Regions from separate parts of the Cupriavidus sp. USMAHM13 genome, predicted to be linked through region 2. Evidence: predicted binding sites of a transcription regulator. Region 2 holds the regulator's gene; the other holds the start of a gene.
The links. The regulator sigma-54, encoded in region 2, starts transcription at its own class of promoters, with help from an activator protein. The targets are predictions, from matches to a motif close to TGGCANGNAANCTGCTTT.

Region 1: a site for sigma-54 is predicted at 4,574-4,591, ahead of BKK81_RS27045 (phenol hydroxylase subunit). Genes of this name have one in related genera too.

The regions. Positions count from the first base shown of each region.
Region 1 is NZ_CP017752.1:1,991,313-1,999,024, reverse strand. Features, by position in the region: gene BKK81_RS27070 (NADH:ubiquinone reductase (Na(+)-transporting) subunit F) at 1-904, opposite strand, end outside; gene BKK81_RS27065 (phenol hydroxylase subunit P4) at 930-1,289, opposite strand; gene BKK81_RS27060 (aromatic/alkene/methane monooxygenase hydroxylase/oxygenase subunit alpha) at 1,331-2,845, opposite strand; gene BKK81_RS27055 (MmoB/DmpM family protein) at 2,913-3,185, opposite strand; gene BKK81_RS27050 (aromatic/alkene monooxygenase hydroxylase subunit beta) at 3,196-4,191, opposite strand; gene BKK81_RS27045 (phenol hydroxylase subunit) at 4,285-4,509, opposite strand; gene poxR (phenol degradation transcriptional regulator PoxR) at 5,277-6,983, opposite strand; gene BKK81_RS27035 (patatin-like phospholipase family protein) at 7,162-7,712, shown strand, end outside.
Region 2 is NZ_CP017751.1:948,410-956,121, reverse strand. Features, by position in the region: gene BKK81_RS04335 (monovalent cation:proton antiporter family protein) at 1-1,771, opposite strand, end outside; gene BKK81_RS04330 (KpsF/GutQ family sugar-phosphate isomerase) at 1,923-2,906, shown strand; gene lptC (LPS export ABC transporter periplasmic protein LptC) at 2,923-3,552, shown strand; gene lptA (lipopolysaccharide transport periplasmic protein LptA) at 3,610-4,236, shown strand; gene lptB (LPS export ABC transporter ATP-binding protein) at 4,292-5,086, shown strand; gene BKK81_RS04310 (RNA polymerase factor sigma-54) at 5,187-6,662, shown strand; gene hpf (ribosome hibernation-promoting factor, HPF/YfiA family) at 6,712-7,062, shown strand; gene ptsN (PTS IIA-like nitrogen regulatory protein PtsN) at 7,447-7,712, shown strand, end outside.

The DNA of each region.
Region 1 (7,712 bases), on a different replicon from region 2:
CCGCACGCCCGTCGCCATCGGCATAGAGCGCGGCCAGCGCCTCGTGCGCGAAGCCGCGCGCACCCTGCCAGGCACTGTCGGCCGGCTCGTCGGACAGCGCCGGCACGTAGCGGAAGTTCGGATGGCGTTCGGCCAGCGCACGGAACTCGTCCTCGCAGTACAGCTCGGCCCGGTTGCGCGCGCCCTGCACCAGCGTGATCGGCAAGGTCTCGCCAGCGGCCAGCAGTTCGCGGATCATCGCGCGCGGGCTCGACAGCCCGGAGCCGCCCGCCAGGAACAGCATCGGCGCCTGTGCCGAGCGGCGCACGAAGAAGCGGCCGTAGGGCGCGGAAAAGCGCAAGGCGTCGCCGACCGCCAGCCGCTCGTGCAGGTAGCCGGTGGCCTGGCCGCCCTCCACCTTGCGCACATGCAGTTCCACCAGTTCCTCATCCGGCGCATTGGCCAGCGAGAAGGCGCGCGGCTGGTCGCAGCCCGGCACCTGCAGGTTCAGGTACTGGCCCGCCTGGAATGCCACCTTCGCACCGCCCTTGACCCGCAGCCAGATGCCACGGATGGTCGGTGTAAGCGCGCGCACGTCCACCACTTCGGCCTCGTAGTCGGCCAACGGTAGGCCCAGCGCATCGGCGTCCTCCTCGATGTCGGCCTCGATGGTCAGGTCCGACTGCGCGGTGGCGCAGCAGGCCAGGCACTGGCCGTTGTCGCGCTCGAAGTCCATCAGCGCGAAGCTCGAAGCCTCGCCCTGGTCGACCTCGCCCTCCACCACCTGCACCTTGCAGGTGGCGCACAAGCCGTGGCAACAGGCGTGCGGCAGCCATACGCCGCTGCGCAGGCAGGCATCCAGCACGGTCTGCCCGGGTGCGATCGGGATGGTCTGCCCGATCGGCTCGATGGTCAGCGAATACATCTTGCGTCTCCTTGCGCGGCGGCGCTCAGCTCGCGCTGCCGCCGATACCGTCCAGGCCGGGCGTGCGGAAGCGGATCACTTCCTTGTGGCCGAGGCCGTTCTCCTCCAGCGTGGCGTCGAGGTCGGGCTGCCAGGGCCGGCCACCGCGCAGCCACTCGACCCGGCTCCAGTCGATGCGGCCGAAGTCGGGGTGGTAGCCATAGACGCCGGGCAGCACCTGCTCGACCACCTCGCGCAGGCGCATCGCGGGCGGGAAGGGGAAGCAGTGCGGCGCGCAGAACAGCAGGTGCTGGTCCCAGCCGACGTAGAGCAGGCGGTTGCCGTGGAACACCGCCTCGCGGTCGGCGGGTTCGAAGCGGTATTCACCGATGGATGCGACGGACATGATGTGTCTCCTTATGCGTGGGGTCCGGGGTGGCGCGGCGCTCAGGCAGCCGGGTGCGGCACGCCCTTCCAGGCATTCCAGTTCTTCTGGTCCTGCGAGCCTTCGAAGTCGAGGTTGTCGGCGCCCAGGTTGAGCCGGTACCACTTGAGCACGTCCTCCAGCGAGGCACCGCCGCAGTTGCCCTGGTAGATCTGGTGCACCGGCAGCCAGGCCTGGGCATACTTCTCGGGCTCGCCGTCGAAGATGTCCTTGCAGCCGTCCGAGCAGAAGTGGAACTTCATGCCGTGGTAGCTGCTCTCGCGATAGCAGGTCTGCGTGGGGTCGTCCGGCTCGGAGAACACCATCGGGATCTGGCAGGTCTGGCACAGCATCGGCAGCGTGCCGTTGTAGAAGCGCTCGCCGGCCTGCTGGCGCTCCTGCCAGTAGTCCAGGCGCGGCTTGTAGTAGCGCGCGAAGGTCTGCGGATACTTCTCGTCCAGCCATGCCATCTCGTCGGGCTTCGGGATCCAGGTGTGGAAGCCGGCGGCGGCCGCATAGTTGTAGAAGGTGCCCCAGGCCTCGTGGGTGATGCGGTCCTTGGTCTTGGTGGCGACGTCGTGGTACTTGGGCAGGCGCAGGCCGTAGCGCTCCAGGTCCTTGAAGAGCGCCCCGCCGGCCTGCTCGAAGTACATCTCCCAGGCCTCGGCCCAGGACATCACGCGGCGCGGCAGCATGTAGTCCATCATCATGCCGACCAGCGTCAGCAGGCGGAAGCCGCGCCAGAACCATTTGTCGAGCCACTTCTGCAGGATCGGGATGTTGTCCGGGTCCTGCTCGCACAGGAACTTGACCACCTCCAGGCCCAGCGTCATGTGGCGCGACTCGTCCGACTGCGCGGAGAAGCCGAAGGTCACTGTGGCCATGTCGCCGTTGTAGGCGGCGCCCGACATGAAGGGCATGAACAGCAGGTTGGTCAGCACGTACTCGAAGGAGAACGAGATCGCGGTGATGAACTCGAACGGCCCCGCGCTCATCGCGTCCTCGAAGTAGGACTTGGGCACCGACAGGTACCAGACGCGGTCATGCATGTGGCGCCACTCGCCGAAGCCGTGGAAGTACTTGTTGTAGACCGACAGCGTGTGCAGCTGGGTCTGCGCGTGGCGCAGCTCGTCGATCGATTGCATCTGCGCCGCGACGCGCGCGCCGGCGCCGCGGAAATGGCGCCCCAGATGGGCATAGCCGCGGTGCGCGGCATACTCCAGCGGCGTCACGCCGGTCAGGAACAGCCGCAGCGCATTCAGGTAGCGCGCGTCCGAGACGTTGAGGTGGCCGTTGTTCTGCACGAAGGAGTCGATGATCGCGTACAGCTTGCGCTCCTTCTCCGACTGGTACTTCCAGTACGCGTCCATGGTCATGCGGAAGGGATCCTCCCACTTGTCCCAGTCGTGGATCTTGATGCCTTCGTACTTGTCGAAGGGAAAGACCTTGTCCATCGGCTCGTAGGTGGTCTCCCAGCCGAGGTCGCGCGTCATCGTCGCGTACTTCTCGCGCAGGTTGAGCTTCTTGCGTGCGTCCATGATGTCTCCGTGTGCTCTGCTATGGCGTGCGGTTGCCGTTGCTTGTGTGCGGGGCGCCGAGCCGTGCTCAGGCGCTCCAGTGCAGCGTGAAGGCTTCGTCGGTCTCGTCGATGTTGCCGGACAGCGAGATCAGGTTCAGGTGGATCTCCTGCAGGTCCCAGTCGCGGCCGAGCTTGTCGGCCACCAGCTCGCGCACGATGGTCAGGCGCCCCGGGGCGTCGATCTTGACCATGGCGGGGAACTGCGACACCACGGCGAGCGGGTTGGCCTCGGCGATGGCCTCGATGATGGGACGGGTGTCGTCGTTGTTCTGCAGGGCGATGTAGACGTTGGCGCTCATGGCATTCTCCTCAGGCGGCCACGCCGAGCTTGGCCAGCCGGGCGTCGAATTGTTCGAGGCACAGGGCGATCGCCTGCTCTCCTTCGCCCCCCAGCAGGATGGCCGCCACCGGCCGCAGCGCCTCGGCCGCCTGCGCGCGTGCCTCGGCGGCCCAGCGCGACAGCAGCGCGCGGTTGGCCTCGGACTCGGCGGCCGCCGTCTGCACCACCGCGTCGACCCAGCGCACGTGCTCGTCGCGCCAGTCGTTCATGAACTCGGTCACCACGGCCAGCCCGGTGCCGCAGGCGCGCACGATGGCCGCGTCGGCATGCTGGTAGACGAGCGGATAGAGCAGCCCGTCGAGCGCCAGGTTCTGCGTGACGAAGGTCTGGAACCAGTCCTCGATGACGAAGCTGTGTTCGACGAAGCGGCGCAGCGGCTGCCATGCCTCGCTCTCCAGCCAGGCCGCGCGCGCCCGCTCCAGCGCAGCACCCGTGTTGCCGTCCAGCAGCAGGCCGATGCGCGACAGGTACTGGGCGATGCCCAGCCGGTCCATCGCGCAGTAGGTGCAGGCCTGCGTGATGGCCGTGCCCCAGCCATAGTCGGCGCAGTAGAAGTTGTTCATGTTCGCCGCCCATTCCACGTGGCGCAGCGGCAGCAGGCCATCGGTCAGGCGCTCGCGCCATTCCAGCGGCAGCGCCTGCAGCAGCCCGCGCTTCTCGACGAAGGCGAAGTTCTTCTCGGCCGCTTCCTGCTGGCGCCCGCGCATACCGACGTAGGCGCCGTAGTAGTACTGGCGCGGGTCCTTCAGCGCATACCAGTCCGCCATCTCGATGGCGGTGCGGCGCTTGTCGTACAGCTCGAACTGCGGCGCCCAGGTCGGGCGGTAGTGGAAGTTGACCTCGGACTGGACGTCGTAGGTCGCCTCCTGGTAGCGCGAGGCCGGCTTGTCGCCGAAGCGCCGCGCCACGTGGCCGTAGGTCTGGCGCAGCGGCTGGATCTGCTGCGTCTTGATATCGACTTGCATCGCGTTGTCTCCTGGTTTGTATCGTGGTGCCGGCGCGGGTGCGCCGGCGGTGGGGGCTCTGGCGGCCCGTTGTGTGTGCCCGGTGGATGCCTGCTAGGCGTCCTCGCCGCTATCGACGGAGGCCGCCTCTGCCGGCAGGAAGCGCACATGGTTGGCGCTGCAGAAGGCTTCGAACATCGGCTCCGGCAGGATGAGTTCGACGTTCAGGTCGGGATCGGCGACGCTGAAGGCGAACAGCACGAAGCCCTCCGGCGTGCGGCCTTCCACGCGCACGTAGCGCGGCGTGGCTTCGAACAGCGGGACCGATTGATTGATCATGGCGTCTCCAGGTGCGTGGCATCCGCGTGCTGCCGTGCCGCATCGCGTTGTGCTTGCCCGGACTATTGCGAAGACCGTGCCAGCCCGCGCAAAGGCACGCCAGATCAGCGTTTGCGGCACAGATGGCGATGCCAGGCCCGGCCCATCTCCGTACAAACCCGGAGAGATCGCTGCGCCACCGCTCGATCAATTCATCAAGCTCCGCCGCGCACTTGATCAAATGATCAAAAGCCGCGCCAGGCGGCCGTTTGCGGGCAGCGGCCGCTGCCGCCGCCGTACTTGCGCATCGCAACAACGAAGCCCTGCCAAAAGGGCCCGGGCGCTCAGCTGCCGGGCCGCACGGCGGAACGCGGCGCAGCATCGCCAGGCCGCGCCGCGCCGGACCCGGCGCAGCGCTGACGTGCGGGATGCATCAAATGATCAAATCGGAGGAATGCGTGGGGGGCGGCTGGCTCCGGACGGAGCGATACGGGCTGCGCCGTGGCGGCTGTCTCCCCGCTCCCGCTTGCGGGAGCGGGGCCGGGGAGAGGGCAGGCACTGGCTATGCCGTGACGGGCGGGATCGCACCGTCGGCTTCGTTTCCGTGCCCGCGTTCTGGATCACACCGAGGGCTTCGCTCGATGCGACGCCTCGCTAGACCACCCCTCTCCTCAACCCTCTTCGTGCGGGGAGAGGGAGCCAAGACCGTGTGCTTGGCGATTGGTGTTGGCGCATCTCGCCGGCTTCGGCATGCGCGTCGGGGTTCGCGCCGCGCCGGCCGGCTCCCCTCACCCGCGCGTGCCGCGCGTCTTCCATCGGTACGCCAGCTGGGGCCGCGTCAGCCCGAGCAGCCGCGCCGCCTGGCTCAGGTTGCCGTCGGCGCGCTGCATGGCAGCCTCCATCAGCACGCTTTCCACCTCGCCCAGCGCCAGGCCGTTCTCGGCCATATAGTCCAGCAGGCCATGCACCGCGGCTTCGCGCAGGCCGGGCAGCGCGCCCTGCTCGCCCAGCCTGGGCGTGGTGTCGACCCCGGCCGGCGCTTCGGTGCCGGGCAGGAACAATTGCTCGGCGCTGATCTGGCCGCCGTTGGCCGCCAGGATCACGCCGCGCTCGATCACGTTCTCCAGTTCGCGCACATTGCCCGGCCAGTCGTAGCGGCGCAGCTCGGCCAGCGCGCGATCGGTGATGCCGAGGATCTTCTTGCCATGGCGCGCGCCGTAGCGCGCGATGAAGCGCTCCGCCAGCAGCCGGATGTCGTCCAGCCGCTCGCGCAGCGGCGGAATCGTGACCGGGTAGACGTTGAGCCGGTAGTACAGGTCCTTGCGGAAGGTGCCCTGCCTGACCGCCTCGGCCAGGTCCACATTGGTGGCGGCGACCAGGCGCACGTCGACCTTGCGCGCCTCGTTGCCGCCGACGCGCTCTACCTCACCCTCCTGCAGCACGCGCAGCAGCTTGGACTGCGCCGAGGCGGACAGCTCGCCCAGTTCGTCCAGGAACAGGGTGCCGCCGTGAGCACGCTCGAAGCGGCCGGCACGCGACTGGTGGGCGCCGGTGAAGGCGCCCTTCTCCACGCCGAACAGCTCGGACTCGATCAGTTCGTCGGGGATGGCGGCGCAGTTCACCGCCACGAAGGGCTTGTCGGCTCGCGCGCTGACGCCGTGCAGGGCTTGCGCGAAGCGCTCCTTGCCGACCCCGGTCTCCCCCAGCAGCAGCACCGTCACGCTGCTGCCGGCGGCGCGCTGCAGCAGGTTCCAGGCGGCGCGGAAGCCCGGCGAGCCGCCCACCAGGTCGGCGGGCTGGTCGTTGGCGCGCTGCAGGGCACGCAATTGCTCCACTTCGCTCTGCAAGGCCAGGATGGTGTCGATGACCGGGTCGGGCTGGTACAGCGCCAGCTCGGCCTCGCCGTCCTCCCACTGCTCCAGCGGCTTGCCCAGGATGCGGCAGTGGGGCTGGCCGCAGCCCACGCATTCCAGCTCGCGGTAGAGGATGGTCTTGCCCATCAGCGCCGAGGTATAGCCGGTGGCGTAGCCGATCTGCATCCAGCACACCGGCGCCTGCGCCACGCCGAACATCTGCCGGTGCACATCGCCCTCGAAGGAGTCTTCCCAGAGGAATTCGCCGTGGTAGACCCCGGCGGCGATATTGATGTCCACGGTCAGCGGCGTCACCCTGACCACGCCCTCGATGGTGTGCAGGCAGGGCCCCATCTCGAGCATGCCGAAGTCGCTGTGGCCCGAGCGCATGGTCTTGGCCAGTTCGGCATCGCGCAGCCCGGAATGGAAGCCCATGCGCATGAACAGGCCGCGCGCGCGCTCCATGCCGAGGGTATCCACCAATTCCTTGCGCAGGGCGCCCAGCGCCGCCGTATGCAGCAGGATCATGCGCTGCTCGCCCAGCCAGATCGACCCCTCCTTCATGGCGAAACGCAGCCGGCGGGCGAGGTTGGACAGGCCATCGCGCATGGTGGCCGAGAAATTGTCGGTAGAACTGCTCATCGTCTCCTCTCTTCGCGCCGCTCTGCTGGCGGGCGTACCATTTTTCCACATGGCTATGCACATTATGTGCCATCGCGGTGCCGGCGCCTCCGGGTGCCGGACACTGGCCGTCGGCGCGCGCACGATATACCCTAGTCGCAGACCTCTCCCACTGCGATCTGCTGCATCGCAATACGCCATGGACAAGACAGCCTTCGTTTTCGCCGGCGGCGGCAGCCTCGGCGCCGTCGAGGCCGGCATGCTGCGCGAGCTGGTGGCCTCCGGCCTGATCCCCGACTTCGTCGTCGGGGCCTCGGCCGGCGCCATCAACTGCGCCTATTTCGCCTGCCATCCCCACGCCGAGGGAACGTCGCGCCTGGAAGCGCTCTGGCGCGGCGTGCGGCGCGACGATGTGATGCCATGGTCCTGGCGCAACCTGCTGGGCATGTTCGGCGGACGGCGCGGGCACCTGGTGGAGTCCACCGCGCTGCAGCGCCTGCTGGCACTCCATTTCGGCAACGCCCGCATCGAGAACGCGGCGGTGCCGCTGCATGTGGTGGCCACCGACATGCACAGCGGCGAGGAAGTCGTGCTGTCGTCCGGCAGCCTGGTCGATGCGGTGCTGGCCAGCGCCGCCATCCCCGGCGTGTTCCCACCCGTGCGGGTGGACGGGCGCGCGCTGATCGACGGCGGCGTGGCCAACAACACCCCGGTTTCCACCGCGGTCCGGCTGGGCGCCACCCGCGTGCT
Region 2 (7,712 bases):
AGATCGAGCGCAACCGCACCGAATCGCGCTCGAGCATGTCTTCCTCGTCGTCGCGGCCATGGAAGTAGCCGCGCAACAGGCTGTAGCGCGCGTCGCGCGCCTGCTGCACACCGCGCACCACGCGCCGCATCGGCACGCCCAGCAGCACCAGGGCGTGCGAGGCCAGCATCAGGCTGCCTTCGATGATCTCGGGCACCACCTCGGTGGCGCCGGCCTTCTGCAGGGCATCCAGTTCCGAATCGTCGACCGTGCGCACGATCACCGGCAAGCCCGGCTCCAGCTCCTGCACATGGTGCAGGACCCGCAGCGCCGAGGGCGTGTTGGCGTAGGTGACGACCAGCGCCGCGGCGCGGTGGATGCCGGCGGCGATCAGGGCCTCGCGCCGGCCGGCATCGCCGTACACCACGGTCTCGCCCGCGGCGGCGGCCTCGCGCACGCGGTCGGGGTCGAGGTCCAGCGCGACGTAGCCGATGCCCTCGCGCTCCAGCATGCGCGCCAGGTTCTGGCCGCTGCGGCCGTAGCCGCAGATGATGGCGTGCTTCTCGGTCTGCAGGCTCTGCGCCGCGATACGCGTCATGTTGAGGGACTGCAGCAGCCACTCGTTGGCGGCGAAGCGCAGCACGATGGCGTCGCTGTACTGGATCAGGAACGGCGCCGCCAGCATCGACAGCAGCATGGAGGCCAGGATCACCTGGGTCAGCACCGGGTCGAGCAGGTTCAGTCCGTCGATCTGGTTCAGCAGCACGAAGCCGAACTCGCCGGCCTGCGCCAGGCCCAGGCCGGTGCGCATGGCCACGCCCTGGCGCGAGCCGAAGGCGCGCGCCAGCAGCGCGATCAGCACGAACTTGAAGAGGATGGGCAAGAGCAGCAGCAACAGGACCAGCCACAGGTGATCGAGCACCACGCGCACATTGAGCAGCATGCCGATGGTGACGAAGAACAGGCCGAGCAGCACGTCGCGGAAGGGCTTGATGTCCTCTTCCACCTGGTGGCGGTAGGGCGTTTCCGAGATCAGCATGCCGGCGATGAAGGCGCCCAGTGCCATCGACAGGCCCAGCCGCTCGGTGAGCGCGGCCATGCCGAGCGTGACCAGCAGCAGGTTGAGCATGAACAGTTCCTGCGAGCGGCGCGCCGCCACCACGTGGAACCAGCGGCTCATCAGGTTCTTGCCGACGTAGAAGATCAGGCTCAGCGCCACCACGATCTTCACCGCCGCCAGCATCAGCGCGGCCGCCATGTCGCCGGGGTCGCGCGACAGCGCCGGGATCACGATCAGCAGCGGCACCACCGCCAGGTCCTGGAACAGCAGCACGCTGATGATGTTGCGGCCGTGCTCGGTCTCCAGTTCCATGCGCTCGGACAGCATCTTGGAGACGATCGCAGTGGAGGACATGGCAAGCGCGCCGCCGATGGCGATGGCCGCCTGCCAGCTCAGGTGGAACAGCCAGTTGAACAGCAGGCTGGCCGGCAGCACCGCCAGCATGGTCAGCACCACCTGCGACCCGCCCAGGCCGAACACCAGCCGCCGCATGGCGCGCAGCTTGCCGAGGCTGAACTCCAGCCCGATCGAGAACATCAGGAAGACCACGCCGAACTCGGCCAGGTACTGGATCTGCCCCGAATCGCCGGCCAGCGCCAGCGCATGCGGCCCGATCAGGATGCCGACCGCGAGGTAGCCCAGCATGGGAGGCAGTTGCAGCATGCGGAAGGCGACCACGCCGAATACGGCGGCTGCCAGCAGCACAAGAGTGAGTTCCAGCGGAGAATGCATCGAAAGGCTCTGGGTGGGCCGGCCCGGCGCACGGGCCGCCCGGCGCGGGCCGCCCGCCGGCGGGGCCCGGCAAGCGCGGTTGCCGCCCGGGAACGCCCCCCCTGGTGGGACGGGCCAGACGCCATCGCATTCGTTGGTATACTTCGTCGCCATGATAGCCAATTTCGATGCCGATCGAGCACTTCAGCTCGCTCGCAATACCCTGCAGACCGAGGCCGATGCCGTGGCGGCACTGTCCGCCCGCCTGACTCACGAATTTGCGCGCGCGGTGGAGCTCGTCCTCCACTGCAGCGGCCGCGTGGTCGTTTCGGGCATCGGCAAGTCGGGCCATATCGGCCGCAAGGTGGCCGCCACCCTGGCCTCCACCGGCACGCCCGCCTTCTTCGTCCACCCCGCCGAGGCGAGCCACGGCGACCTCGGCATGGTGACGCGCGACGACGTACTGGTCGCCTTCTCCAATTCCGGCGAGACCGGCGAGCTGCTCGCCATCGTGCCGATCGTCAAGCGCATCGGTGCCCGCCTGATCTCGGTGACGGGCAACCCTGCCTCCACGCTCGCCAAGCTGGCGGACGTGCACCTGGATGCCGGTGTCGAGAAGGAAGCCTGCCCGCTGAACCTGGCCCCGACCGCCAGCACCACCGCGGCACTGGCGCTGGGCGACGCGCTCGCGGTGGCGGTGCTGGACGCGCGCGGTTTCGGCGAAGAGGACTTCGCCCGCTCGCACCCGGGCGGGGCGCTCGGGCGCAAGCTGCTGACCCATGTGCGCGACGTGATGCGCAGCGGCAATGCCGTGCCCGAGGTACGCGAAAGCACGCCGCTGGCACAGGCGCTGATGGAAATCACGCGCAAAGGCATGGCCATGACCGCGGTGGTCGACGCCGACGGCCGCGCCATCGGCGTCTTCACCGACGGCGACCTGCGCCGCCTGCTGGAGACCCCGCGCGACTGGAAGACGGTGCCGATCGGCGACGTCATGCACCGTGATCCGCGCAGCATCGGCCCGGACCGGCTGGCGGTCGAGGCGGTACAGCTGATGGAAGCCAACCGCATCAACCAGCTGCTGGTGGTGGACGAGGGCGGGCGCCTGGTCGGCGCGCTGCACATCCACGACCTGACCCGCGCCAAGGTCATCTGAGGCACGTCGGGCGCCCATGCAATCCATCCTGTCTTCCCTCAGCCGGCTCGCCATGCGCGCGCTGCCCATGCTGCTGATGGCGGTGGTCGCCGGCAGCACGTTCTGGCTCGTGCAGATCAACTCGCCGCGCGAAGCCGCGACCGGCCCGAAGACGGCACGCCACGAGCCCGACTACTACATGGACCGCTTCGCGGCCACCGAGCTCGACGTGAACGGCGACACCAAGTTGCGCTTCAACGGCGACAAGATGGTGCACTTCGAGGACGACCAGACCTACGAGTTCGCCCGCCCCGCGATGCGCTCCTACGATCCGGGCCGCCCGCCGGTGAGCGGCCGCGCCGACCGCGGCAAGATGAACGCGGACGGCTCGATCATCGACCTCTACGACAACGGCCTCATCGTGCGGGCGCAGGGTCCCGACCCGGCGCAGGACCCGCAGATGAGCGCGGCCTCCGAGTACTTCCGGATCCTCGTCAACGACGATCTCGTGAAGACCGACAAGCCGGTGCAGCTCACCCGCGGCGTCTCCGTGATGAACGCCAACGGCCTGCTCTTCAACAACGTCACGCGCGAAGTACAATTGTTCGGCAACGTGCGCGGCACTATCGTCACCACCCCGCGCGGCGCGCCCGCGCCGAGGTCCTAAGTCATGCAACCGCGCGCGGCAACCCGCAGCCGCCGCTTTCTCCATCCGCTCACCATCATGATGCCTGCCTTGAAGACGTGGTTCCGCGCCCGGATTTCGCCTGCCCTGCTGGCCGCGGCCGCCGCGCTCTGCCTGGCGCCGGCCGCCCACGCCGAGCGCGCCGACCGCGACAAGCCGCTGGTGCTCGAGGCCGACAACGCCAGCTACGATGATGTCAAGCAGGTCTACACGCTGACCGGCAACGTGGTCCTGACCAAGGGCACCATGGTGCTGAAGTCGGACGCCGCCGAGCTGCGCACCGACCCAGAGGGCTACCAGTACGCCATCGCCACGGCCAAGCCGGGCAAGCTCGCCTATATCCGCCAGAAGCGCGACAACGTCGACGAGTACATCGACGGCTGGGGCGACCGCATCGAGTACGACGGCAAGCAAGGCATCTCCAAGCTGATCGGCCAGGCCCGCATGGCGCGCCTGGCGGGCGGCAAGCAGATCGACGAGATCCGCGGCGCCGTGATCACCTACGACAGCAACAACGAGTACTACACGGCCAGCAGCAGCGGCGACAAAGGCGCGGTGACCTCCTCGGGACGCGTGCGCGCCGTGCTCTCGCCGCGCCAGCCGGCCAGCGCGCCGGCAGCGCCGCCGCTGGAGCTGAAGCCCGCACCCGCGCCGTCCAAGTCCTGAACCCAGCCGAACGCAACGCATCCAGCGCGCCAGGCGCTCCCAACGCACTGCCCTCATGACCGATACCCAGACCGCCCCCGCCGCCACCGCCAGCAACGGCCAGTCCGCCGGCGGCAGCACGCTGACGGTACGCCACCTGAAGAAGCGCTATGGCTCGCGCACGGTGGTCAAGGACGTCTCGCTCGACGTCAAGAGCGGCGAGGTGGTCGGCCTGCTGGGGCCCAACGGCGCCGGCAAGACCACCTCCTTCTACATGATCGTCGGCCTGGTGGCGCTGGACGAAGGCGACATCGTGCTCGACGGCCTGCACCTGAGCGGCCTGGCCATCCACGAGCGCGCGCGCATGGGCCTGTCCTACCTGCCGCAGGAGGCCTCGGTGTTCCGCAAGCTCAACGTCGAGGAGAACATCCGCGCGGTGCTGGAGCTGCAGATCGTCGACGGCAAGCCGCTGTCGGCGCAGGAGATCGAGCGCCGCCTGGACGCGCTGCTCGACGACCTGCAGATCGCCCACCTGCGCCAGAATCCCGCGCTGTCTCTGTCGGGCGGCGAGCGCCGGCGCGTGGAAATCGCGCGCGCGCTGGCTTCGGCCCCGCGCTTCATCCTGCTCGACGAACCGTTCGCCGGTGTCGACCCGATCGCGGTGGGCGAGATCCAGCGTATCGTCAGCTTCCTCAAGGCGCGCAACATCGGCGTGCTGATCACCGACCACAATGTGCGCGAGACGCTGGGCATCTGCGACCACGCCTACATCATCAGCGAGGGCGCGGTGCTGGCCGAGGGCCGCCCGCAGGAAATCATCGCCAACGAATCGGTGCGCCGGGTCTACCTGGGCGAGAACTTCCGCATGTGATGCGGTGGCCGCGCCTCGCCGGCGCGGGACCGCGACAAAGCGGCAGGAACGTTAGCAATTTTCGTTCCATCGCGCTGCGGATGGGCATAGAATAGGCCGCATGAAACCTTCGCTTCAGCTCCGCCTTTCCCAGCATCTCGCACTGACGCCACAGCTTCAGCAGTCGATCCGGCTGTTGCAGCTTTCCACGCTCGAACTGCAGCAGGAAGTCGAGCAGGCCCTGATCGAAAACCCTCTGCTCGAGCGCGAAAACGATTGGATCGAGAGCCCGCTGCGGGTGGCCGCCGATGGCAGCATCAACGTGCAGAGCGCACCCGCGCCGGCCCCGGCCGAAGCGCAGGGCAATGGCGAGGCACGCAGCGACGAGGGCGGCGGCGATGAAGAGCGCTTCGGCGACGGCGCCGACGACTACGGCAGCGACTGGAGCCTGGACGACTTCGCGCGTCGCCCCCAGGGCGACGAAGACGAGAAGGCGCCGCTGCAACTGCGCGACGCCGAGCCGACCCTGCGCGAGCACCTGATGGAACAGCTCGCGCCGCTGAAGATCTCGGCGCGCGACAAGGGCCTGGCCATCTTCCTGATCGAGTCGCTCGACGACGACGGCTACCTCAGCGCCACGCTCGAGGAGATCTGCGAAGAGCTGCCCGAAGAGCTGGAGTTCGAGATCGAGGAAGTGCAGGCCATGCTGGCCCTGCTGCAGAGCTTCGATCCACCCGGCGTGGGAGCGCGCAATGCGGCCGAATGCCTGGCGCTGCAGCTGCGGCGGCTGTCGCATCCGCAGCGCGAGCTGGCGCTGGGCATCGTCAACCACCACCTGGAACTGCTGGCCGCGCGCGATTACACGCGCTTGAAGAAGGCGCTGCAGGTGGACGAGACGGCGCTGAAGGCAGCACATGACCTGATCCGCTCGCTGGCACCGTATCCGGGCCACGCCTACAACCGTCCGCAGGCCGACTTCGTCGTGCCCGACGTGTTCGTGCGCAAGAGCGGCAGCGGCTGGATCGCCCAACTCAATCCCGACGTGATGCCGCGCCTGCGCATCAACGACATGTACGCGCAGATCCTGCGCGGCGCCAAGGGCGAATCCGGTGCCGCCGGCCTGCAGCAGAAACTGCAGGAAGCCCGCTGGCTGATCAAGAACATCCAGCAGCGCTTCGACACCATCCTGCGTGTCGCACAGGCCATTGTCGAGCGTCAAAAGAACTTCTTCAGCCACGGTGAAATTGCGATGCGCCCCTTGGTTTTGCGGGAGATTGCCGATACACTGGGATTACACGAGTCAACCATCTCTCGGGTGACGACTAACAAATACATGGCCACCCCCATGGGCACTTTCGAGCTGAAGTACTTCTTCGGCAGCCATGTGTCCACGGAAACGGGCGGCGCTGCTTCATCAACGGCTATCCGAGCCTTGATCAAGCAACTGATAGGAGCCGAAGACCCGAAGAATCCCCTGTCCGACAGCCGAATTGCCGAATTGCTGGGCGATCAGGGCTTCGTCGTGGCGCGCCGGACGGTCGCCAAGTACCGAGAAGCGCTGAAGATCCCGGCAGTCAATCTCCGCAAGTCTTTGTAGCCGAGCCGCATCGCCTGCCTGGTGTGGCTCTTTCAGAAGGAGAAGCGCTATGAACTTCAAGATCAGTGGACACCACCTGGACATCACGCCACCCCTGCGTGAGTACGTGGAAACGAAGCTGGAGCGTATCGTCAGGCATTTCGATCAAGTCATCGGCGTTAGCGTGCTGCTCTCTGTCGACAACCACAAGGAAAAGGACAGGCGTCAGTACGCGGAAATCAATCTGCATCTGAAGGGCAAGGACATCTTCGTCGAGGCGCACCACGAAGACCTGTATGCGGCGATCGACGCACTGGTCGACAAGCTGGACCGTCAGGTCATCCGGTACAAGGACCGCGTGCAGAGCCACGACCGGGAATCCGTGAAGTACCAGATGGCTGCCGCACAGATGCAGCAATAGCCAGAGAAAACAATAAGAACAATCTGCCTGATCTGCCTTGAGGCCGCCCGTCGGCCACCAGCACAAGGGCCAGACCACGAACCGCGCATCAGCGCGGTTTTTTGCTTTTGGCGGACCGGCTCGCGTGCACGCCCCGTACACGCCCTCGTCCGGGGGAGTTCGCAAGTGGCGCGACGCAGTGTATGCTCTCCAATACATGAGTCGCCGCTACCGCCGGGACCGCGGCTTGCGCGCCGCACAAGAAGGCGGGCGGGCTGCTCTATAATGGTCCGATACTCCGCATGCCGGCGCCCGACCGGCGGAGCGAGCGGATATTCCGCCTCTTTGACCCGGCCGGGCGCGCAGCGCACCGGGCCGCTTATCTGGAATCCCTGCGCACCTGCCATGAACCGTTTGGCCAAATTGCTGCCGCCAGGCAACATCACACTCGACGTCAGCGTCACCAGCAAGAAGCGCGTCTTCGAACAGGCCGGACTCCTCTTCGAGAACAACCATGGCGTGGCGCGGGCCACGGTCACCGACAACCTGTTCGCGCGCGAGTCGCTGGGCTCGACCGGGCTGGGCGCGGGCGTGGCCATCCCGCATGGCCGCATCAAGGGCCTGAAGCAACCGCTGGCCGCCTTCATGCGTCTGGCCGAGCCGATCCCATT